DNA from 3 places in the Streptomyces cyaneofuscatus genome. Region 1 is predicted to be linked to each of the others. Evidence: riboswitches for the same ligand, from Rfam matches in the RefSeq annotation. Region 1 holds a riboswitch; each other region holds the start of a gene.
What was found. Region 1 has a riboswitch for cobalamin ahead of R2B67_RS10465 (ribonucleoside-diphosphate reductase subunit alpha). Riboswitches for the same ligand answer to the same signal wherever they lie in the genome.
Positions count from the first base shown of each region.

Region 2: linked by a shared signal. The riboswitch ahead of R2B67_RS04705 (CoA-acylating methylmalonate-semialdehyde dehydrogenase) and the one ahead of R2B67_RS10465 (ribonucleoside-diphosphate reductase subunit alpha) in region 1 are both predicted to bind cobalamin.
Region 3: linked by a shared signal. The riboswitch ahead of R2B67_RS34230 (ABC transporter substrate-binding protein) and the one ahead of R2B67_RS10465 (ribonucleoside-diphosphate reductase subunit alpha) in region 1 are both predicted to bind cobalamin.

Region 1 covers NZ_CP137002.1:2,508,025-2,515,825, reverse strand. Annotated here, with positions in the region: gene R2B67_RS10480 (ABC transporter permease) at 1-316, opposite strand, end outside; gene R2B67_RS10475 (ABC transporter ATP-binding protein) at 313-1,284, opposite strand; gene R2B67_RS10470 (ribonucleotide-diphosphate reductase subunit beta) at 1,466-2,485, opposite strand; gene R2B67_RS10465 (ribonucleoside-diphosphate reductase subunit alpha) at 2,485-4,899, opposite strand; cobalamin riboswitch at 5,034-5,156, opposite strand; gene R2B67_RS10460 (YbdD/YjiX family protein) at 5,348-5,551, opposite strand; gene R2B67_RS10455 (carbon starvation CstA family protein) at 5,548-7,773, opposite strand.
Region 2 covers NZ_CP137002.1:1,134,736-1,142,536, forward strand. Annotated here, with positions in the region: gene metE (5-methyltetrahydropteroyltriglutamate--homocysteine S-methyltransferase) at 1-267, opposite strand, end outside; cobalamin riboswitch at 446-636, opposite strand; gene R2B67_RS04695 (hypothetical protein) at 1,162-1,359, shown strand; gene cobF (precorrin-6A synthase (deacetylating)) at 1,510-2,328, opposite strand; cobalamin riboswitch at 2,470-2,648, shown strand; gene R2B67_RS04705 (CoA-acylating methylmalonate-semialdehyde dehydrogenase) at 2,875-4,377, shown strand; gene R2B67_RS04710 (acyl-CoA dehydrogenase family protein) at 4,374-5,528, shown strand; gene R2B67_RS04715 (enoyl-CoA hydratase/isomerase family protein) at 5,525-6,595, shown strand; gene mmsB (3-hydroxyisobutyrate dehydrogenase) at 6,592-7,518, shown strand; gene R2B67_RS04725 (enoyl-CoA hydratase) at 7,515-7,801, shown strand, end outside.
Region 3 covers NZ_CP137002.1:7,732,890-7,740,690, reverse strand. Annotated here, with positions in the region: gene R2B67_RS34250 (adenosylcobinamide amidohydrolase) at 1-105, opposite strand, end outside; gene R2B67_RS34245 (PRC and DUF2382 domain-containing protein) at 324-1,370, shown strand; gene R2B67_RS34240 (ABC transporter ATP-binding protein) at 1,512-2,297, opposite strand; gene R2B67_RS34235 (FecCD family ABC transporter permease) at 2,294-3,325, opposite strand; gene R2B67_RS34230 (ABC transporter substrate-binding protein) at 3,433-4,485, opposite strand; cobalamin riboswitch at 4,547-4,733, opposite strand; gene R2B67_RS34225 (beta-ketoacyl-[acyl-carrier-protein] synthase family protein) at 4,838-6,061, opposite strand; gene R2B67_RS34220 (acyl carrier protein) at 6,058-6,339, opposite strand; gene R2B67_RS34215 (acyl-CoA dehydrogenase family protein) at 6,428-7,801, opposite strand, start outside.

The DNA.
Region 1 (7,801 bases):
GTACCCGCTGGTCGATGGGGGAGGACCGCCACGGGCTGACCAGCTGGTACTGGAGCGTCGTCAGCGTCGCATACGCCGTCATGGTGGTGAGACCGAGTCCGTCCACCTCCGCACGGCCGTCGTAGAGGGCCTTCCAGACCACCGTCAGCAGCCAGATCTGGAGGAGCATCATCACGAAGGACGACAGATAGGCCGTCCGGTAGGTGAGGGCGGCGCGGAACTCCATCCGGGCACAGGCGAGATAGGCACGGAGCGGCCTGCTGAGTGGCTGCTTCGTAGCCGTCTTCATCGTGGGGGCCGTCGTCGGCGCGGTCATCCGCGGTCCGCGTAGATCCGGTGGATGACGCTCTCCAGCTCGGGTTCCACGATCGAGAGGTCGGTCACCCGGTGCTGTGCCAGCACCGCCGCCACCAGTTCGGCGGGCGGAGTGCGTACGGGGTCGAAGCGCAGCCACACCCTGCCGTCCTCCCGGCGGACGACCTCCGCGCCCTCGACGCTCTCCAGCCGGTCGGTCTGCACGACGAGTTCGCGGTGCGGCGCGTAGCGGGCCTTCAGCTCGTCCACCGCGCCGTCGTAGGCCACCTTGCCGTGGTCGATGAGGATGATCCGGTCGCAGAGTTCCTCGACGTCGTCGAGGTCGTGGGTGGTGAGGACGACCGTGGTGCCCGATTCCCGGTTCAGCTCCCCGACGAAGGTGCGTATCCGCTCCTTGGCGATGACGTCGAGCCCGACGGTCGGCTCGTCCAGGTAGAGGATGTCCGGGTCGTAGAGCATCGCGGCGGCGAGGTCGCCGCGCATCCGCTGGCCCAGGGAGAGCTGGCGGACGGGGGTGTCGAGAAACGGACCGAGGTCGAGCACCTCGCTGAACTGCCGCTGCCTCTCCCGGAACCGGGCCTCCGGCACGTCGTAGAGACGGCCGATCAGCCAGAGCGAGTCGCGCAGGGGCAGGTCCCACCAGAGCTGGCTGCGCTGGCCGAAGACCACGCCTATCCGGCGGGCGTTGCGGGACCGGTCCCGCCAGGGCGTGGCACCGGCGACCGTGACCGTGCCGGAGGTGGGGACGAGGATGCCGGTGAGCATCTTGATGGTGGTGGACTTCCCCGCACCGTTGGGGCCGAGATAGCCGACCATCTCGCCCTGCTGGACCGTGAAGTTCACGCCGTCGACCGCACGCTTGACGGTCTGCTCACGCGTCAGCAGCGTACGGAGACCCGCGAAGCGGCCCTCCTGCCGTGTGGGTCGGCTGAACTCCTGGACGAGGTCTGCCACTTCTATGACGGGCATGTCCGCCTCTCTGGAGCGATCCGGGCCCGGTCGGGCGTGATCGATCTGAGAGTGTGCACGCCGAGGCTTGGTCTAGTCCAAGTGTTTTCCGTTCGGCCGGTTCTCGTCATGCCGTCAGGGGACGCGGAAGGCCCCACCGTGCTCAGCGGCACGGTGGGGCCTTTCAGGTTCCGGAGCGGGCCTAGAAGTCGTCGTCGAACCCGACCGAGCCCTCCACCGCCACCTGGTAGGCGGACGGGCGGCGCTCGAAGAAGTTCGTCAGCTCCTGGACGCCCTGGAGCTCCATGAACGAGAACGGGTTCTCCGAGCCGTACACCGTCGGGAAGCCCAGGCGGGCGAGCCGCTGGTCGGCGACGCACTCCAGGTACTGGCGCATCGACTCGGTGTTCATGCCCGGCAGGCCCTCGCCGCACAGGTCGCGACCGAACTGGAGCTCCGCCTCGACGGCCTCCTTCAGCATGTCCGTGACCTGCTGCTGAAGCGCGTCGTCGAAGAGCTCCGGCTCCTCCTTGCGGACGGTGTCCACGACCTCGAACGCGAAGTTCATGTGCATCGTCTCGTCACGGAACACCCAGTTGGTGCCCGTGGCGAGGCCGTGCAGCAGGCCGCGCGAGCGGAACCAGTACACGTACGCGAAGGCACCGTAGAAGAACAGCCCCTCGATGCAGGCCGCGAAGCAGATCAGGTTCAGCAGGAAGCGGCGGCGGTCGGCCTTCGTCTCCAGCCGGTCGATCTTCTCGACCGAGTCCATCCACTTGAAGCAGAACTGGGCCTTCTCACGGATCGAGGGGATCTCCTCGACCGCGTCGAACGCCGCCGCCCGGTCGTCCGGGTCGGGCAGGTAGGTGTCCAGCAGCGTCAGATAGAACTGGACGTGCACGGCCTCCTCGAAGAGCTGCCGCGACAGGTACAGCCGCGCCTCCGGGGAGTTGATGTGCTTGTACAGCGTCAGCACGAGGTTGTTCGAGACGATCGAGTCGCCCGTCGCGAAGAAGGCGACGAGGCGGCCGATCATGTGCTGCTCACCCGGCGACAGCTTCGCGAGGTCGGCGACGTCCGAGTGGAGGTCGACCTCCTCCACGGTCCAGGTGTTCTTGATCGCGTCCCGGTAGCGCTCGTAGAAGTCCGGGTAGCGCATGGGACGCAGGGTCAGCTCGAATCCCGGGTCGAGCAGGTTCTTCTCTTCGTTGGTGGTGCTCATTACTGGCAGGCCTCGCAGGACTCGGGGTTCTCAAGAGAGCAGGCGATGGCGTCCGCGTCGGGAGCCGACGCCTGCTGTACGGGAATGGGGGCTGCGGCCGACGCCTGACCGGACGCGGCACGGGCGATCCGGGTCGCCGGGCGCGAACGCAGGTAGTACGTCGTCTTCAGCCCCTGCTTCCAGGCGTACGCGTACATCGAGGAGAGCTTGCCGATCGTCGGCGTCTCCAGGAACAGGTTGAGCGACTGGCTCTGGTCGAGGAACGGCGTACGGGCCGCCGCCATGTCGATCAGACCGCGCTGCGGGATCTCCCACGCCGTGCGGTACAGCGCCCGCACGTCCTCGGGGATCCAGGCGAAGCCCTGCACGGAGCCGCTGGCCTCGCGCAGCGCCTCACGGGTGCGGGCGTCCCACACGCCGAGCTTCTTCAGCTCGTCCACCAGGTAGCCGTTGACCTGGAGGAACTCACCGCTGAGCGTCTCGCGCTTGAACAGGTTGGAGACCTGCGGCTCGATGCACTCGTACACACCGGCGATCGAGGCGATCGTGGCGGTCGGCGCGATGGCCAGGAGCAGGGAGTTGCGCATGCCGGTCTTGGCGACGCGGGCGCGCAGCGCGTCCCAGCGCTCCGGCCAGTTCAGCTCGGTGTCGTAGTGGTCGGGGTGCAGCACACCGCGCGCGGCACGCGTCTCCGACCACGCGGGCAGCGGGCCCGAGCGCTCGGCGAGGTCGCAGGACGCCTCGTACGCGGCCAGCATGATGCGCTCGGAGATCTTCGTGGAGAGCGCGCGGGCCTGCGGAGAGTCGAAGGGCAGGCGCAGCTGGAAGAAGACGTCCTGGAGGCCCATGGCGCCCAGGCCGACCGGCCGCCAGCGGGAGTTGGAGTTCCCGGCCTGCTCGGTCGGGTAGAAGTTGATGTCGACGACCCGGTCGAGGAAGGTGACCGCGGTGCGGACCGTGGAGTCCAGGCGCTCCCAGTCGATCGAGCCGTTCGCCACGAAGGCGCCCAGGTTGACCGAGCCGAGGTTGCAGACGGCCGTCTCGCCGTCGTTGGTGACCTCCAGGATCTCCGTGCACAGGTTCGAGGAGTGCACGACCCGGCCCGGCTCGGCGGTCTGGTTGGCGGTCCGGTTGGAGGCGTCCTTGAACGTCATCCAGCCCTGGCCGGTCTGCGCGAGGGTCCGCATCATCCGGCCGTACAGCTCACGCGCCGGCATGGTCTTGCGGGCCAGGCCCTTGGCCTCGGCCGCGCGGTAGGCCGCGTCGAACTCGTCGCCCCACAGGTCGACCAGCTCGGGGACCTCGGCGGGGGAGAAGAGCGACCACTCGGTGTCCGCGTCGACCCGGCGCATGAACTCGTCCGGGATCCAGTGCGCCAGGTTCAGGTTGTGCGTACGGCGCTGGTCCTCACCGGTGTTGTCGCGGAGCTCCAGGAACTCCTCGATGTCGGCGTGCCAGGTCTCCAGGTAGACCGCCGCCGCGCCCTTGCGCCGGCCGCCCTGGTTCACCGCCGCCACCGAGGCGTCCAGCGTCTTGAGGAACGGCACGATGCCGTTGGAGTGCCCGTTGGTGCCCCGGATCAGCGAACCACGCGCGCGGATACGGGAGTAGGAGAGGCCGATGCCGCCCGCGTGCTTCGACAGGCGCGCCACCTGGTGGTAGCGGTCGTAGATCGAGTCCAGCTCGTCCTTGGGCGAGTCCAGCAGGTAGCAGGAGGACATCTGCGGGTGCCGGGTGCCGGAGTTGAAGAGCGTGGGGGAGGAGGGGAGGTAGTCCAGCTTGCTCATCAGCCCGTAGAGCGCGGCGACCTCGTCCAGCGCGCGCACCGAGTCGTCCTCGGCGAGGCCCGCGGCCACGCGCAGCATGAAGTGCTGCGGGGTCTCGATGACCTGGCGGGTGATCGGGTGGCGCAGCAGGTAGCGGCTGTGCAGCGTACGGAGACCGAAGTAGCCGAAGCGGTCGTCCGCGCCCTCGGCCAGCGTCCGCTCGACCAGCTCGTCCAGCGCCTTGGCGTGCAGCTCCACGAAGGCGGCGGTGCGGTCCGCGATCAGGCCCTCGCGGTGGCCGACCGCGACGGAGGCGGAGAAGGACGTGGCGCCCTGGCCCGCCGCCTCGTCGGCGATCGTACGGGTCAGCAGCCGGGCGGCGAGTTTGGAGTACGCCGGGTCCTCGGAGATCAGGCCCGCCGCCGCCTCGGTGGCCAGCGAGCGCAGCTCGGCCTCGTCGGAGCGGGCGTTGCGCCCGCGCAGCGCGGAGGCGGCGACCCGTCCGGGGTCGGTGTCGGGCAGATCGACGGTGAGGTCGGTCAGGGTCCGCAGCAGGGCGGTCCCGGGTCCGTCGTTCGTGCCTTCGCCGGACGTGGTGGAGGCAGCGGATTCGGTGGCTGAAACCGGATCGGCGGGCGCGATGGTCACTGGGCTTTCCCTCGCTCGGCTGGGGGCCGGCGGCGAGCGGGGAGCCGGGCAGCACGAGGCCTGTGAAGGCAGCACTGCTCACGGCGTCCACCGGCCCATCCGCGAGGCCCGGACGTCTGGCATCCGGTTCGGTCGAGCCGGACGCACTGTCGACAGGTCTTCGGACTTCGGGTGTGCAAAAGCACACTGATCACACCGTTGCGGGACAGTTCCGGATTCGCACCGGATTCCCCTGCGGCGACAGCGAGGTCGAGCATACATGTGGGGGGCGCTCGATGAGGAAGCCCCCACATGTTGTGTCGGCGTGAACAGATGTCGGTATGGCGGTCTGGCTTCTTCGCCCGGCTTTTTCCGTATCGGCCAGGCGCAGGGGCCCCCTCGCGCGGGCACGAAAAGGGGCCGTCGCGCCCCTGGGAGGGGTGCGACGGCCCCGATCGGCCGGTGGTGCTCAGCAGCAGCGGAAGCCCTCGCGGGGGTCCGCCTCACGGGCGTCCGTGCGGCTGTGTTCGAAGGCGCGGCGGTCCATCACCGGAGTGTCCGGATCGTGGGCCCTCGCGTGCGCCACATAGCGGTCGTACGTCGACTCGCCGGTCAGCTCCCGGACGTACCAGCGGATCCGTCCCGCCACCCGCCGTACGTCCGCGAGGGTCATGTCCGGCTCCCCGTTCCCGCCGACTCCTTGCGGATGCCGCCTTCGGGGCCGACGCCGGCTTCGACCAGTTCGGCCTTCTCCTCCTTGGTGGCGAAGATCGAGGCCGGGGCGACGAACTTGGACTGGACGAACGGCGTCTCGTGCAGCTTGACGCTCTCCGGGTCGCGGATGGCCTTGTAGCAGACCCGGCCGGCGTCCACGAGCACCACGATGATGAGGAGCGCGAAGAGCGCGCACAGCACCCCGTCGACGGTGGAGTTGGTGACGACGGTCCGCATGTCGTCCATGTTCTTGGCCGGGGCCAGCACCTCGCCCGCGTCGATGCCCGCCTGGTACTTGTCGCGCTGGGCGAAGAAGCCGACCTTCACGTCCGGCGAGAAGATCTTCTGCCAGCTCGCGGTGAGGGTGACCGCCACGTCCCAGGCGAGCGGTACGGCGGTGACCCACGCCCACTTCAGGCGGCCGGACTTGACGAGCAGCGTGGTGCAGACGGCCAGCGCGACGGCGGCCAGCAGCTGGTTGGCGATGCCGAAGAGCGGGAAGAGCTGGTTGATGCCGCCCAGCGGGTCGTGCACGCCGACCCAGAGGAAGTAGCCCCAGCCGCCGACCACGACGGCGCTGGCGAACCAGACGCCCGGCTTCCAGGAGACCTCGCGGAACGGCTTGTAGGCGTTGCCCAGCATGTCCTGGAGCATGAAGCGCCCGACGCGGGTGCCGGCGTCCACGGTGGTGAGGATGAAGAGCGCCTCGAACATGATGGCGAAGTGGTACCAGAACGCCTTCATCGCGGTTCCGCCGATCACCGCGGAGAAGATCTCCGCCATGCCGAGCGCGAAGGTCGGCGCACCGCCGGTCCGGGAGAGCAGGCTTCCCTCCTCGACGTCCTTCGCGGCCTGGGCCAGGGCGTCCGGGGTGATGGTGAAGCCGAAGTTGGCCACGGCCTGGGAGGCGGACTGGACGCTGTCGCCGATCACGCCGACCGGCGCGTTGATGGCGAAGTAGAGGCCCGGGTCGATGATGCAGGCCGCGATCATCGCCATGATCGCCACGAACGACTCGACCAGCATGGCGCCGTAGCCGATCATCCGGATCTGCGTCTCCTTCTGGACCATCTTCGGCGTGGTGCCGGAGGAGACCAGGGAGTGGAAACCGGAGAGCGCGCCGCAGGCGATGGTGATGAAGACGAACGGGAACATCGAGCCGGCGAAGACCGGGCCCGAGCCGCTGGAGGCGAAGTCGGTGACCGCGGGCATCTTCAGGGTCGGCAGCGCGACGATGACGCCGAGGGCCAGCAGGGCGATCGTGCCGACCTTCATGAAGGTGGAGAGGTAGTCGCGCGGGGCCAGCAGCAGCCACACGGGGAGCACGGAGGCGAGGAACCCGTACACGATCATCCAGATGACCAGCGTGCCCGGCTCCAGCGTGAAGAAGTCCGCCCACGACGACTCGGCGACCCAGCCGCCCGCGACGATCGCGAGGAGCAGCAGCGCGACGCCGATGAGGGAGACCTCACTGACCTTGCCGGGCCGCAGGATGCGCAGATAGACGCCCATGAAGAGCGCGATCGGGATCGTCATGCCGATGGAGAAGACGCCCCACGGCGAGTGGGCGAGCGCGTTCACGATGACCAGCGCGAGGACCGCGAGCAGGATGATCATGATGATGAAGACGGCGATCAGCGCGGCGATCCCGCCGACCGGACCTATCTCGTCGCGCGCCATCTGGCCGAGGGAGCGGCCGTTGCGGCGGGTGGAGAAGAAGAGCGTCACCATGTCCTGGACGGCACCGGCGAAGATGACGCCGACGACGAGCCAGATCGTGCCGGGCAGATAGCCCATCTGCGCGGCGAGCACCGGGCCGACCAGCGGGCCCGCGCCCGCGATGGCGGCGAAGTGGTGGCCGAAGAGGACGCGGCGGTCGGTGGGGTGGAAGTCCACCCCGTTGTCCAGCCTTTCGGCCGGCGTCGCGCGGTTCTTGTCCGCCTTCAGGACCCGGTTGGCGATGAACCGGGAGTAGAAGCGGTAGGCGATGGCGTACGAGCCCAGCGCCGCCGCCAGCATCCAGGCGGCGGAGACCTCCTCACCCCGCGAGAGCGCGAGGGTGGCCCAGCCGATCGCGCCGACCAGGCCGACCAGGCTCCATACGGCTATGGACTTCGGGGACAGTGTCCGCCGTCCCGGTGCTTGTGGAACCGGTGGTGCTGGTGTGGGCGATTCCGGCATTTCGATCCGTCCCCTCGCGTGATCACTG
Region 2 (7,801 bases), 1.4 Mb from region 1:
CTCGGGGACAGCGCCGACCATGACACTGGTGTCCAGGACGTGGTCGTAGTACGAGAAATCACCGGTCGGCACCTCGTGGACTCCGGCCTCGGCGAGCTGCTGCCAGGTTCCCCTGCGCAGTTCGGCGGCGGTCCGCCGGAGGGTGTCCGCGTCGACGCGGCCCTTCCAGTAGCCCTCGATGGCCTTCTTCAGTTCACGGTTCTGACCCTGGCGGGGGTAGCCGTACACGGTGGCCCGTGCTGCCGCGGCTGCGGGCTTCGCTGTCACGTGACTCTCCTTCGCGAGCATGTCTCCAGCTGATCCCGGGACGGGACGCGGACGCGCGAAGGGGTGACCGAACCGGGCGGAAAACGCGACACGCTTGACCGTGTCCGTCCACCCGACGGTTACGCCGACCCGCCCACGAGGTCACCGGGAACTCCGCACGCGAACGGTCGCGTGCGGGCAACGGGCAGGTCTTCGGACTCGCGGGCACGTCTGCCGGGGGCAGACACCTACTGGCCGTCGCTTCCCAGACCCGGCCGGGTCCAGTGCGTATGACGGCGGTCGTTCCCGCTCACCGCTGCGGGGCAGTCCCGGATTCCCACCGGGTTCCCTCTTACGACACCCTGCCTGGCGGACAGGGCGAACCAGCTGCACCGGCCACCCTAAGGGGACGACCGCCGGGCGCACACCGTTGTTCACACTTCGGACGGTGATATGAGACACGGCCTCCGGTCACGTCCCGAACTGCCGAGGAACGTCCTCCGAACGGGTGAAGAAGGGCATTGGAACGGTCCGCGCACCCATCCGAACCGGCAGGTGGCACCGAATGGTCGGCACAGGGGCGCGGAGCGGGCGCTCCTGGAACACTGCCCGGGACCGGATCCGGCATCCTGGCACGATCCGGCCCCGGGCAGGCAGTTCGCGCCGGTTTTCCCCCCTGGGCAGGCGGTTCGCGTCGGCATTCCTCCCCCGGGCGGCAGTGCGCGCGCCGGCCCTCCTCGCCCTGTTCCGCCGTTCGTCGCCGGTTCGCTGACTCACGGTCAGGTCGTGGTGGCACGGTGACTCAGATGTAACCAAATGGCGTAGGCGAGCCGGAACCACCGAGGGTCACAGGCCGTTCTTCTTGCCAATACACGGCCGCCGACCCACGGCGGCGATGAGCGAGAGAAGCAGTAGATGAAGAAGACAGTCGGGTGGGCTCAGGACGGCGACGACTGGACGATCACCGTGAACGGCACGCTGTACCGGGCCGTCGAGCGCCCCACGGACGGGCGCGTGCACAACTATCTGGTGCGGGGGAACGACCTGACCGCCGAGTGCCCGAGCCTCGGTCATGGGCTCGGAGTGATCCGGGCGCACGAGTCCCGGAGCTGACCTCCGGCCGGTCCGGCGACCAGGACGTGTCCGGGGTGCGGCGGCCGCCCGCGCCTCGACGCGACCCGCCGCCCTGCGTCACGTCACCCGCTCACCTGTCCGGGCCCCCGCTCGCGGGCCGGGGCCCCTCAGCTGTCCGTGCCTGCCGCCTCAGCTGTCCGTGCCGCGTGGGCCCGCCCCGAGGTCGGCACCCTCCGGCCGGTGGCGCAGCAGATACGTGTCCATGATCCAGCCGTGCCGTTCGCGGGCCTCGGCGCGCACCCGGCTGATCCGCTCGGCGACCTCGTCGAGCGGCCCGGAGACCAGGAGTTCGTCCGGGGTGCCGATGTAGGCGCCCCAGTAGATCCACAGCCCCCTGCCCGTCAGATGGGTGAAGCTCTCGTGGCCGTCGAGCATCACCACGATGTCGCCGTCGTCGTCCGGGAACCCCTCGGCGAGCCGCCGCCCGGGGGTGATGTGGATGGGGCGGCCGACCTGGTTCAGGGAGGTGCGGTGGCGGGCGGCGAGCGCGGAGACGCTGCTGATCCCGGGGATCACCTCATGGCCGAATTCCACCGTGCCCCGGTCCCGGATGTCCTCCAGGATCGCGAGGGTGCTGTCGTACAGGGACGGGTCGCCCCACACCAGGAACGCGCCGGTCTCCCCCGGCGCCAGCTCCTCGATGATCAGCCGCTCGCAGATGTCGGCGCGGCGGTGGCGCCAGTCGTGCACCGCCGAGGTGTAGCGCCCCCGGTCGTCCTGGGTACGGTCCCGCCAGGGGTCCTCGGCCTCCACGACCCGGTAGGGGCCGGTGAGGTGCTCGGCCAGGATGTCCCGCCGCAGCCGGGTCAGGGACTCCTTCTCCCGGCCCTTGCCGAGCACGAAGAAGACCTGCGCCCTGCGCATGGCCTTCACCGCGGCGAGGGTCAGGTGGTCGGGGTCGCCGGCGCCCATGCCGATGACGAGGATGTGCCGTGGTGCGTCGCTCATGTCGGCCGATCATGCCAGGAGCGGGGTGCGGGGCGCGCGATCGCGCCAGGCCTCGGGACGGAGGCCGGGGCGAGGCGGGGTGGACTTACTAGGACGTCCAACTATATGTTCGTGAGCAGAGGGGCGACCGGCATGGTGCCGGGCGCCTCGAAGGCCCGTGGTGTCAGGGAAGCCGGTGCGATTCCGGCGCGGTCCCGCCACTGTGACCGGGGAGTTCGTCCTCGCAGGACACGCCACTGACGGTGCAGAAGCCGTCGGGAAGGCATGAGGGCGCGCGCTGATCCGGGAGTCAGGATACCGGCCACGGGATTGTTCCGTGTTTCCACGAGGATGGAGCAGACACGCATGGCACCGGTCCGCACCCACGGCCCCGCAGGCACGTCCCGGCGAGCGGTTCTCCCCGCCCCCTGACGGCCCCGCCCTTCGCGTCCCCCCTGGCGGCAGCCCTTCCGCGCCCCCGCGCACCCGACCGGTGCGTGGGCCGGTGGCAGCCGTGCGCCATCCCCGGATCTCTCCTGACGATCTCACCGACGAGAGCAGGTTTCCATGGTCCGCGAACTCACCCATTTCATCGGCGGCAAGCACACGCCCGGCACCTCGGGCACGTACGGCGATGTCTACGACCCCAACACCGGCCGGGTGCAGGCCCGGGTGCCGCTGGCCGACCGGTCCGAGACCGAGGCGGCCATCGCCGACGCGGCACAGGCGCAGGTCGAGTGGGGCGAGTGGAACCCGCAGCGCCGGGCCCGCGTCCTGCTGCGCTTCCTCCAGCTGGTCGAGAAGGAGAAGGACTCCCTGGCCCGGCTGCTCTCCTCCGAGCACGGCAAGACCGTGGCCGACGCGCACGGCGACCTCTCACGCGGCCTGGACGTGGTGGAGTTCGCCGCGGGGGTGCCGCATCTGCTGAAGGGCGAGTTCAGCGACAACGCGGGCGCCGGGATCGACGTCCACTCGCTGCGCCGGCCGCTCGGCGTGGTCGCGGGCATCACCCCGTTCAACTTCCCCGCGATGATCCCGCTGTGGAAGGCCGCACCGGCTCTGGCCTGCGGTAACGCCTTCATCCTCAAGCCGTCCGAGCGGGACCCGTCGGTGCCGCTGCGGCTGGCGGAGCTGTTCCTGGAGGCGGGGCTTCCGCCCGGGGTCCTCAACGTCGTCAACGGCGGCAAGGAGGCCGTGGACACCCTGCTGGAGGACCCGCGCGTCAAGGCGCTCGGCTTCGTCGGCTCGACGCCGATCGCCGCGCACATCTACGCGACGGCCGCCGCCCACGGCAAGCGGGCGCAGTGTTTCGGCGGGGCGAAGAACCACATGATCGTGATGCCGGACGCCGATCTGGACCAGGCGGTGGACGCGCTGATCGGCGCCGGTTACGGCTCGGCGGGTGAGCGGTGCATGGCGATCTCGGTGGCCGTGCCGGTCGGTGAGGAGACCGCCGACGCGCTGGTGGCCCGGCTCACCGAGCGGATCGCCGAGCTGCGGATCGGGCGCTCGGACGACCCGGACGCCGACTTCGGGCCGCTGGTGGGCCGTGACGCGGTGGACCGGGTACGCGGCTATGTCGACCTCGGTGTCGAGGAGGGCGCCGAACTGGTCGTGGACGGGCGCGACTTCACCCTCGAAGGCCACGAGGACGGCTTCTTCGCGGGCGCCTCGCTCTTCGACCGGGTCACCCCGGACATGCGGATCTACCAGGAGGAGATCTTCGGCCCGGTGGTCTGCGTGGTGCGTGCGGCGGACTACGAGGAGGCCCTGCGGCTGCCCTCGGAGCACCTGTACGGCAACGGCGTCGCCCTCTTCACCCGCGACGGCGACATCGCCCGCGACTTCACCCGCCGGGTCGAGACGGGCATGGTCGGCGTCAACGTGCCGATCCCCGTGCCGGTGGCGTACCACACGTTCGGCGGCTGGAAGCGGTCCGGTTTCGGCGACCTCAACCAGCACGGGCCGGACGCCATCCGCTTCTACACCCGTACCAAGACCGTCACTTCGCGCTGGCCCGCCTCCGGGATCCGGGACGGCGCGAGCTTCACGATTCCGACCATGGGATGACTGCCGTGACCACCCTGCTCAGCGACGACCAGCTCGCGGTCGTCGAGACCACACTCGACTTCGCCCAGGAACACCTGGCCCCGCACGCCGTCGCCTGGGACCAGGACAAGCACTTCCCCGTCGACGTCCTGCGGAAGGCGGCGGGGCTCGGCCTCGGAGGTGTGTACGTACGGGAGGACCTGGGCGGCTCCGAGCTGTCCCGCTCCGACGGGGTCCTCGTCTTCGAGGCCCTGGCCACCGGCTGCCCGTCGGTGGCGGGCTACCTCTCGATCCACAACATGGTCGCCTGGATGGTCGACCAGTACGGCACCGAGGTCCAGCGCGGCCGGTATCTGCCGGAGCTCTGCACCATGGAGCAGCTGGGCAGTTACTGCCTGACCGAACCGGGCGCGGGCTCCGACGCGGCCGCGCTGCGCACGCGCGCGGTCCGCGACGGCGACCACTACGTGCTGACGGGGACCAAGCAGTTCATCTCCGGCGCGGGCGCCACCCACCTCTACATCGTGCTGGCCCGCACCGGCGAGGACGGGCCCGGCGGGATCTCCGCGTTCCTCGTCGAACGGGACGACGAGGGGCTCTCGTTCGGGGCCAACGAGAAGAAGATGGGCTGGAACGCGCAGCCCACCCGGCAGGTCGTGCTGGACGGGGTGCGCATCCCGGCCGACCGGATGCTGGGCGCCGAGGGCGAGGGTTTCCGGATCGCCATGAACGGCCTCAACGGCGGCCGGCTCGGCATCGCCGCCTGCTCGTTGGGCGGCGCGCAGAGCGCGCTGGACCGCTCGCTGGCCCATCTCGCGGACCGGGAGGCGTTCGGCGGGCCCTTGCTGAACGCGCAGGCGCTCCAGTTCCGGCTGGCCGACATGGCGACCGAACTCGCCGCCGCCCGAGCACTGGTGCGACAGGCCGCCGAGGCACTGGACCGGAAGGTGGGCGGGGCACCGGAGTTGTGCGCGATGGCCAAGCGCTTCGCCACCGACACCGGCTATTCCGTCGCCGACCGGGCGCTCCAACTCCACGGCGGTTACGGCTATCTGGCCGAGTACGGCATCGAGAAGATCGTGCGGGACCTGCGGGTCCACCAGATTCTGGAAGGGACCAACGAGATCATGCGCGTCATTGTGGCCCGGAGCCTGACGGGAGCCCTGCGATGACCGAGGAGCAGCTCGTACGGGTGCACACCGAAGGCCGTACGGGGGTGGTGACCCTGAACCGGCCGAAGGCGCTCAACGCGCTCACCCACGCGATGGTGGAGACGATCGCGGCGGCCCTGGACCGGTGGGAGCACGACCCGGAGGTGGCCACCGTGGTCATCACCGGGGCCGGGGAGCGCGGCCTGTGCGCGGGCGGCGACATCCGGTCCATCTACGAGGACGCCCGCGTCGGCGGCAAGGCCTCGGCCGCCTTCTGGCGCGACGAGTACCGGCTGAACGCCCGCATCGCCCGCTATCCGAAGCCGTACGTCGCGGTCATGGACGGCATCGTGATGGGCGGCGGGGTCGGGGTATCGGCGCACGGCAGCGTCCGGATCGTCACCGAGCGGTCCAAGGTGGCCATGCCGGAGACCGGGATCGGCTTCGTGCCGGACGTCGGCGGCACCTACCTGCTGGCGCTGGCCCCCGGGGAGCTGGGCACCCATCTCGCCCTGACAGGTGCGGTGGTGGGGGCCCGGGACGCGCTGCTGTGCGGGCTGGCCGACCACTTCGTACCGGCGGGAGAGCTGCCCGCGTTCCTGGCCGAGCTGCGGACCGAGGCCCCGGCGGCGGCACTGCACCGCCACGTCCGGGAAGCGCCTCCAGGGGTGTTGGAGGACAACCGCGCCTGGATCGACGACTGTTACGCGGCCGACACGGTCGAGGAGATCGTGGAGCGGCTGCTCGCATCGGACGTCCCGGCGGCCGGCGAGGCGGCCGCCACGATCCTCGGCCGGTCCCCCACCGCGCTGAAGGTCACCCTCGCCGCACTGCGCCGGGCCCGTGAACTCGGTCCGTTGGAAAGGGTGCTGGAGCAGGAGTACCGCGTCTCGTACGCTGCGCTCTCCTCCGCCGATCTGGTGGAGGGCATCCGGGCCCAGGTGATCGACAAGGACCGGGCGCCGCGGTGGTCGCCCGGCACGCTCGTGGAGGTCACGGACACCGACGTGGCCCGGTACTTCGCTCCGACCGGCGACGAGGAACTCTCCCTCGCCGTAGCCGACTCACCGCAGGAGGTGCCCTGGTGACCACGACCGTCGCATTCATCGGCCTCGGCCACATGGGCGGCCCGATGGCCGCCAACCTCGTCAAGGCCGGGCACCGGGTGCTCGGCCACGATCTGGTCGAGACGTCTCTGGCCACCGCCGTGGAGAGCGGGGTGGAGCGGGCCAAGTCCGCCGCCGACGCGGCCGCGGTGGCCGATGTGGTGATCACCATGCTGCCCGCCGGACGCCATGTCCTCTCCCTGTACGGGCAGGAGGGGCTGCTCGCCGCCGCCCGCCCCGGCACCCTGTTCGTCGACTGCTCGACCATCGACGTGGCCGACTCCCGCGCCGCCCACGCGGCAGCGGCGGCGGCCGGTCACCGCTCGCTGGACGCCCCGGTCTCCGGCGGGGTGGTGGGGGCCGAGGCGGGCACGCTCACCTTCATGGCCGGGGGCGAGGAGGCCGCGTTCGCGGAGGCCGAACCGCTGCTGGCGGTGATGGGAAAGAAGGCGGTGCACTGCGGCGGGGCCGGTGCCGGGCAGGCGGCGAAGATCTGCAACAACATGATCCTCGGCGTCTCGATGATCGCCGTCAGCGAGGCGTTCGTCCTCGCGGAGAGCCTGGGCCTCTCGGACCAGGCGCTGTACGACGTGGCGTCGGCGGCCTCCGGCCAGTGCTGGGCGCTCACCGTCAACTGCCCCGTCCCCGGCCCGGTCCCGACCAGCCCGGCCAACCGCGACTACCGCCCCGGGTTCGCCGCACCGCTGATGGCGAAGGACCTGGGGCTGGCCGCCAACGCCCTGCGCGCGGGCGGCATCGATGCCGAACTGGGGCTGCGGGCAGCCGAGTTGTACGCACGGTTCGCCGATGGGGCCGGAGCGGAGCAGGACTTCTCCGGGATCGTCCGGGCCATCCGGGCCGCCTCGACAGCCACCACCGTCACAGAGAAGGGCACCACCGCGTGAGCGAGAACAGTGAGAGCGCGTCCACCCCGGGCCCGTACGGGACCATCCTGGTCGAGCGCCGGGGCCGTACCGCCCTGCTCACCCTGAACCGCCCCAAGGCGCTCAACGCGCTCAGCCTGGACGTCATGCGTGAGACGGTCGAGGCGACCGAGGCCCTGGACCGGGACCCGGACGTCGGCTGCATCGTCATCACCGGCAGCGGGAGCAAGGCGTTCGCGGCGGGGGCGGACATCAAGGAGATGCAGCCCCGGAGCTACATGGACATGTATCTCAGCGACTGGTT
Region 3 (7,801 bases), 5.2 Mb from region 1:
CTGGGCGGGCAGGTGGACGCGTACGGAACGGATGGCGCACCCCTGGTGGCTCGGCGGGACCGGCGGTGGCCCGTCCTCCCGGGGCTGCCGTGCTCCGCCGATCATATGCGCGCCCCGCACCCCCTCACCCGATTGGCCTAACTGATCCGGGGGCCGCCCAGCGGCGTCGTGCGGGGCCAGCAGGGACCCCGGGGCCTCCGGGGCCCCTCCGGCCGGGTGGCCGGGCGGTTGCAGCGTCCAACCGGGTGAGGCGCGATGGAAGCCGGACGTGCCACATCTGGTGGAGCCACCCACAGGGCGCGCCCAGCGAGGAGGGTTCGGTTATGGGAGCCGCTGACGGTTTCACGGATTCCGGAGAGCTCGACGGTCTGACCGTGTACGACAACGACGGCGAGAAGGTCGGCAGCGTGGGCCGGGTGTACGTCGACGACGACACCGGCAAGCCCGACTGGGTCACGGTCAAGACCGGCATGTTCGGCATGAAGGAGAGCTTCGTACCGCTCGCCGGAGCCCGTCGAGTGGGCTCCGACCTGCATGTCTCGCACTCCAAGGACACGGTCAAGGAAGCGCCTCGCGTGGACGCGGACGCGCACCTGTCCGTCGCCGAGGAGGAGGAGCTCTACCGGCACTACGGCCTGACCAGGAAGTCCGGCAACCTCGGTGACACCGGCAAGGGCACCGGCACCGGTGCCGACGCCCGGACCGTCGCCGGAACCGGCGCCATGGGCGCGGCCGGAGCTGGTGCTGCGGGCGCCGGTGCGGCGGGCGCGGCCCGTGGCACGGGCACACCGCCGAACGCCAAGGCGACCGGCAGGACCACCACGAGCGCCGGGGCCGCGGGCACGACCGGAGCGGCCGGCATGGCCGGCACCGGCAAGCACCGCGACACCGACACCTCCGCCACGTCCCGCCCGCTGGCGGGCGCGGGGGCGGGCACCCGGGCCGCCGACATGAGCGGCACGGAGGAGATGATCCGCTCCGAGGAGCAGCTGCACGTCGGTACGGAGGAGTACGAGAGCGGCCGGGCGAGGCTGCACAAGTACGTGGTGACCGAGGAGGTCACCCGGTCCGTGCCCGTCTCCCACGAGGAGGTGCGGGTGGTCCGCGAGCCGCTGCGGCCCGGTGAGAAGGTGACCGGGACGACGGACTTCGGCGAGCAGGACGTGGAGGTCACGCTGCACGCGGAGCGCGCCACGGTCCGCAAGGAGGCCGTCCCGGTGGAGCGGGTCCGCCTGGAGACCGAACGGGTCACCGAGCAGAAGGAAGTCTCCGCCGAGGTCCGCAAGGAGAAGATCGACTACGGCGACGGCAAGGACATGGACACCGGCAAGGACACCGGTGGCGAGTTCGGCCAGGGGCGCCGCCGCTGACGGCGCATCCCCTCCGGCGGCCGGAAGGCCGCTCCCATGTCCTCGGCCTCCGGGCGGGCCCGTGCCAACGGGTCCGCCCGGAGGGCTGTCCGATACGCGACCGCCCGGAGGGTGTCCGATACGGGACCGGGGCGCCGACGGTCAGCGGCGCGGCAGGAACCGTACCGAAGGACGTCCCTCCGGCCCGTCCGGGGTGACCACCGCCCGGACCCCGTAGACGTCCTCGATGAGCTCCTCGGTGATGACCTCGGCCGGGGTGCCGCCCGCGATCACCCGGCCAGCCTTCATCACGGTGATCCGGTCGCAGAACATCGCCGCGAGGTTGAGGTCGTGCAGGGCGATGACGCTGGTGAGGGGCAGTGCGGCGACCAGGGCGAGCAGGTCCAGCTGGTGCTGGATGTCCAGGTGGTTGGTCGGCTCGTCCAGGAGGAGTTCGCGGGGCTGCTGGGCGAGGGCCCGGGCGATCTGGACGCGCTGGCGTTCGCCGCCGGAGAGGGTGTGCCAGGACTGTGCGGCCCGGTCGGTGAGGCCGGTGCGCCGCAGGGCGTCGGTGACGGCTTCCTCGTCGCCACGGTCCGGGGCGGACCAGGCGCGGCGGTGCGGGATGCGGCCGAGGCGGACGACGTCCAGGACGCTGAGGTCGACCTGGGTGACGGCGTGCTGGTCGACGACGGCGATCCGGCGGGCCACGGTACGGCGGCCGAGGTCGGCGAGGGGGTCGCCGTCCAGGGTGACGGTGCCGGTGTCCGGGGCGAGGAGGCCCGCGAGGATCCGCAGCAGGGTGGACTTGCCGGAGCCGTTGGGGCCGAGCAGCCCGACGGTGGCGCCGGGCGGCGGGGTGATGTCGACCCCGTCGAGGATGAGGCGGTCCCCGGCCTCCCGGCCGACCCGCTCGGCGCGCAGGCCGCCGTTCTCGGTGAGGCTCATGGCGTGCTCCGGGTGCGGTACAGGACGGCGACGAACGCGGGCACGCCGATCAGTGCGGTGACCACACCGACCGGCACCTCCTGCGGGTCCAGCACCGTGCGGGCGAGCGTGTCGACCCAGACGAGGAAGATCGCCCCGGCGAGCGCGGTGACCGGCAGGAGGCGCCGGTGCCCGGAGCCGGTGAGCGCGCGAGCGGCGTGCGGCAGGACCAGGCCGACGAAGCCGATCGCCCCGGCCGAGCTGACGAGGGCGGCAGTCAGCAGGGCGGTGGTGCACAGCAGCACGATCCGGGTGCGGGCGACGTTCACGCCGAGCGCGGCGGCAGCGTCCTGCCCGAAGGCGAAGGCGTCGAGCGTACGAGCGTGGGCCAGGCAGACGACCAGGCATACGGCGAGAACGGCGGTGCACAGGGCGACCTCGCTCCAGCCGACGCCGCTGAGCGAGCCGAGCAGCCAGAACAGCACCCCTCGGGTCTGCTCGGCGTCGGCCGAGGTCATCACGACGAACGAGGTCAGGGCGGAGAAGAGCTGCATCGCGGCGACCCCGGAGAGCACCACCCGGTCGGTGGTGGAGCCGAGGGTGTGGCTGAGCAGCAGGACCAGGGCGAACGAGCAGATGGCCCCGACGAAGGCCCCGGCCGACAGCGACACCGCTCCCCCGCCGACGCCGAGGACGACCACCACGACCGCCCCGGTGGAGGCCCCGGAGGAGACGCCGAGCACGAAGGGGTCGGCGAGCGGGTTGCGTAGCAGCGACTGCATCACCGTGCCGCACACCGCGAGCCCGGCACCGCACACGGCGGCGAGCAGGGTGCGGGGCATGCGCAGGTTCCAGATGATGCCGTCGCGGATCGGGCTCAGCTCCGAGGCGCCGAAGCCGAGGTGGGAGGCGACGGCGGACCAGACGTCGGGGACCGAGATCCGGGCGGGCCCGATCGTGACGGCGACGGCGATGGAGAGCAGCAGGAGCAGGAGTCCGCCGGTCCAGAGGAGCACCGCGAGCGGGCCGCCGCTCCAGACCGGGCCCACCGCGGCCGACGCCTTCCGGTCCGCGGTCTTGTCCGAGTCCGCGGCCTCCTTCGGGTCCGTGGCCTCCTTCGGGTCCGTGGCCTCCTTCAGTGCCGGGTCACCGCTGCTCACCCCGCGAGCCCGAAGTCGCGCAGCCCCGCGGCGACGCGCTCCAGCCCCTCGACCGTCCGGATGGTCGGGTTCATCGCCTGGCCGCTGAGCAGCACGTACCGCCGGTTCTTGACGGCGTCCATGGTCCTGGTGACCGGGTTGGACTCCAGGAACTCGATCTTCTTCTCGGCGCTCTCGGCGGTCTGCATGGTGCGGCTCAGGTCGCCGATGACCAGGACGTCGGGGTTGCGGTCGGCGACGGTCTCCCAGCTGATCTGGGGCCATTCGTCGTGGGTGTCGTCGAAGACGTTCTTCGCGCCGAGCTCCCGGGTGATGACGCCGGGGGCGCCGCAGCAGCCCGCGAGGTAGGGGGCCTTGGAGTCGGAGAACCAGTAGAGGAGGGATGCCTTGGATCCGTCGATGCCGTCGGTGGCCTTCGCCACCCGCGCCTGGAGCTTCTTCACCAGGGCGTCGCCGCGCTCGGGGACGCCGAACACCTGGGAGAGCTCCCGGACTTCGGTGTAGACGCTGTCCATGGTGAGGGGTGCGGTACGGGCTCCGTCGCCGCCGCCGCTGTTGTCCTTGCCGATGCAGTCGGCGGGCGAGATGTAGGTGGGGACGCCCAGCTTCTCGAACTGTTCGCGGGGTGCGACGCCGCCCTTGGCGAGGGTGGAGGCGAAGGAGGCGGAGAGGAAGTCGGGCTCCTTGTCGAGGACCTTCTCCGACGAGGGCCGGTTCTCCGATATGCGCTCGACGCCCTTGTTGGCCTTCTCCAGGCCCTTCATCACCGGGTCGCTCCAGGTCGCGGTGCCCGCGAGCCGGTCGGCGAGGCCGAGCGAGAGGAGGATCTCCGTCGATCCCTGGTCGACCGAGACGGCCCGCTGGGGCGGCGCCTTCACGGTGACGGTGCGCCCGCAGTTCTTCAGCGTGAGCGGGAAGCCGTCGGCCTTGTCGCCGCCGCCGTCGGCGGAGGAGTCGGTGGTCCCGCCGCCGCAGGCGGTGAGCAGGACGACGCCCGCCGCGAACAGGGCGGCGGTGCGTATCGGGGCAGGGGTGGCCTTGGACAGCACGGAGGACCTCGGTGTCTCTGGGCCCAGCCGCGGAGCCCGTCGTACGGTTCCCGTGCCCCGGTGCGGGGCGCGGGTGCCAGCAGGTCTTCGGACTCGGGTTCGTCCGGGCGGGACGCCTTCCCGGAGCACGTGTGCGCTCCAGTGGCCGTGGCCCCGCCCGTCCCCCTCACCGCTGCGCGTCAGTTCCGGTCTCGCACCGGATTCCCTGACCCCGTCGCTGGGGTTCGACTGGCCCCGGCAAGCTATCACGGGTCTTCGCGCAGCTCAGAGCCGGTGCGCGGACCGCTCCCCCGGTGGGCCGGTGCGGCGCGGGATCGTCCCGCCGCACCGGCCCGGCAGCTGGCGAGGCGGCTTACGGAGCCTGGAGCGCGATCACCGCGTTCTGTCCGCCGAACCCGAAGGAGTGGCTGACGGCCCGTCGTACGGGCACCTCGCGCGGGGCCTTGGTGACGCAGTCGATGGCGAACCCGGGGTCGGGGGCGTCCAGGTTGGCGATCGGCGGGACGATGCCGTGCTGGAGCGTCAGGACGGTCAGCCCCGCCTCGATGGCTCCGGCCGCCCCCATGCAGTGGCCCAGGACGCCCTTGGGGGCGGTGACGGGCGGACGGTGCGGGTAGGCCCGGCCGATGAGGGCGGCTTCGGTCGCGTCGTTCAGGGGGGTCGAGGTCCCGTGCGCGTTGACATGGCCGACCTCCTCGGCCCGCCACCCCGCGTCGGCCAGCGCCGCGTCGACGGCGGCCTCGGCGACCGCCCCGGAGGGGTGCGGGGAGGTCGGGTGGTGGGCGTCGGTCGTGGCGCCCGTACCGGCCAGCAGCGCCCGGGGGGCGGCTCCCCTGGCCCGGGCGTCCGCCGCCCGCTCCAGTACCATGATCGCGGCGCCTTCGCCCATGACGAGCCCGGCCCGGTCGGCGGCGAAGGGGCGGCAGAGGCGGGCGGGGTCCCCGTCCCGCAGGGCCGCCGCGCCGGAGCGGGCGAAGCCGGTCATGGCGACCGGGAAGACGATCGACTCGGTGGCTCCGGCGATCGCGATGTCGCACTGCCCGAGCGCCAGCATGTCGCGGGCCGCCGAGAGGGCGGTCACCCCGGAGGAACAGGCCGTGCAGGGGGCGAGGCTGGGGCCCGTGGCCTTCATCTGGATGGCGATCTCGGCCGCGGGCATGCTCGGGATGGTGAGCAGGATGCCCGAGGGCGAGGTGGCCTCGGGGCCGCGCCGCTCCAGGGCGACGGCCTGTTCGGTGAGTCCGGCGGATCCGCCGCTGCTGGTGCCGACGACGACGGCGACGCGGGCGCCGTCCCAGTGGGCGGGGTCGAGCCCGGCGTCGGTCACCGCCTCCCGTGCGGCGAGGACGGCGAACTTCACGTACCGGCCCATACGGAAGGCGGTCCGGCCGCCGACCGCGTCGTCCAGGTCGATGCCGGAGACCGTACAGGCGAAGTCGACGGCGCAGCCGTGCAGTTCGGGGACGGTGCGCGCGAAGGACTCCCCGCGGCAGACCCCGTCCCAGGTGGTGTCGGTGGTGTGGCCGGCCGGGGTGATCATCCCCAGGCCGGTGACGGCGATGGCGGGTCGGTTCATCGGGTGTTGCTCACCGGCACCGCACTGCCTGCCGCCTCGCCGCCGACGGCCGCGTCGATGAACGCGGAGATGTCGGCGAGCGTGGCGTCCTTGTAGAGCTTCTCGGAGTCGGCGGCGACCCCCAGGGTCTCCTTGATGATGACGGCGAACTCGGCGACCGCCAGGGAGTCCATCTCCAGGCTGTCCATCGTGGACTCCGGCAGGATTTCGGCTGCGGGCACCTTGAACGTCTCGGTCAGCACCTCGGTGATCTTCGGGTGGATGCTCTGGCTCTTCACGGTGTTTCCTCTCATCGGCGGCCTCATGGACGGCGGGTGGTGATACGCACAGGCCCACCGCCGAAATAACTGGAGTATGCCCCTCCGGTTACGCCCTGGGGCGAACCGATTCGTCTGCGCTCACCTGCGGCTTCTCGAACCACCGGGAGAGCATCGACGTGGTTCCCCAGTACGCCAGCAGCACCCCGCGGGTGCCGAGCGCCGCCACCTTCTCGCGCAGCGGGCGCCGCCGCTTGCTGCCGCAGGCGGGCCGCCGGAAATCCGCCGTGCGGAGCCCGGTCGCGCCCGCCTTGCGCCCCACCGCTCCCCCCGGCCTGCGGCGCTGGTGCCAGGAGCCGTCCGGATCGTCGTACGCGTCCGCGTAGCCGGGTCCGGCGATCGGCCAGTCCGACATCAGGCGCTCCGGCAGCGCGAACGACTTGACCAGGTCGGGGGCGTGGAGGGCCACGGTCGCGATGAGCCGCTCCACCGCGTCGGGCAGCGAGGACACCTGTTCGGCAGTCAGCCGTCCGGCTGCCAGCAGGTCACCGCTGTTGCGGGCGATCCAACGGAGGGCGAAGAGCCGGTGCAGCTCGGTCAGCCGCTCGCGGGCCGCACCTGCGGGCAGGGCTGCGGCAGCCTGCTCGTACGCCTCGCTCGCCTGGCGGTAGCCGTACGCCTCCACCCCGCGCAGCGCCGGACCCGAGGCCGCGTTCCACCGGCCGAGCGGGTCGCCGGGCGGGGCGGCGCTGATCCGCTCCCGGGCGCGGTCGAACCAGATGTCCTCCACGGCCGCGAGCAGCCGGCCCAGGAAGCGGGGGTCGTCCAGGTCGCCGGGGCCCTCCGCCTCCTCCTCGTCCCGGACCGTGACGCTGAACAGCATCTCGGCGGCGGCCTTGGCGTGGACGGCGAGGTTGTCGCCCTCGGCGGTGATGGCGCCCTCGATGCCGGTGAACAGCTCGGTCATGCCGTTGTTCTCCAGCAGCCCTTGCGCGCCGCACCGCTCCCGGCACTCGACGATGACGCCGCGCGCCTGCCAGGTGATCCACCCCTTGGCGACGGCGACCAGGCGCTCGGCCTCGTCCCGGTCGGCGGCGGGGGCGGACTCCCAGCGGTCCAGGGCCCTGCGGTGGAGGAGGCTCATCGCGAAGACGGTGGCCATCGCCGCGGCGAGGGGGCCGTGGTGGGTGCGGTGCGCGTAGACGGGCACCCGTCGCGATCCCCGCGATCCGGAGACCAGTCGGTGCCCCGCATACCGGATGGCGAGGGCGAGGGTGACCCGGGCGGAGCCCACCGCGCAGGCGCTCATGGAGAGCTTGCCGGGGGTGACCCGCCCGATGGAGAGGAGGAACCGCCTTCTGCGGTTGGCCAGTTCGCTGGTGAACCGCCCGTCGGCACCGATCCGTCCCTGCTCCCCGGCGAGCAGGGCCTTGCGCGGGACGAAGTACCGGTCGAAGGAGGTGAGGCAGTGGTCGACCGGGGA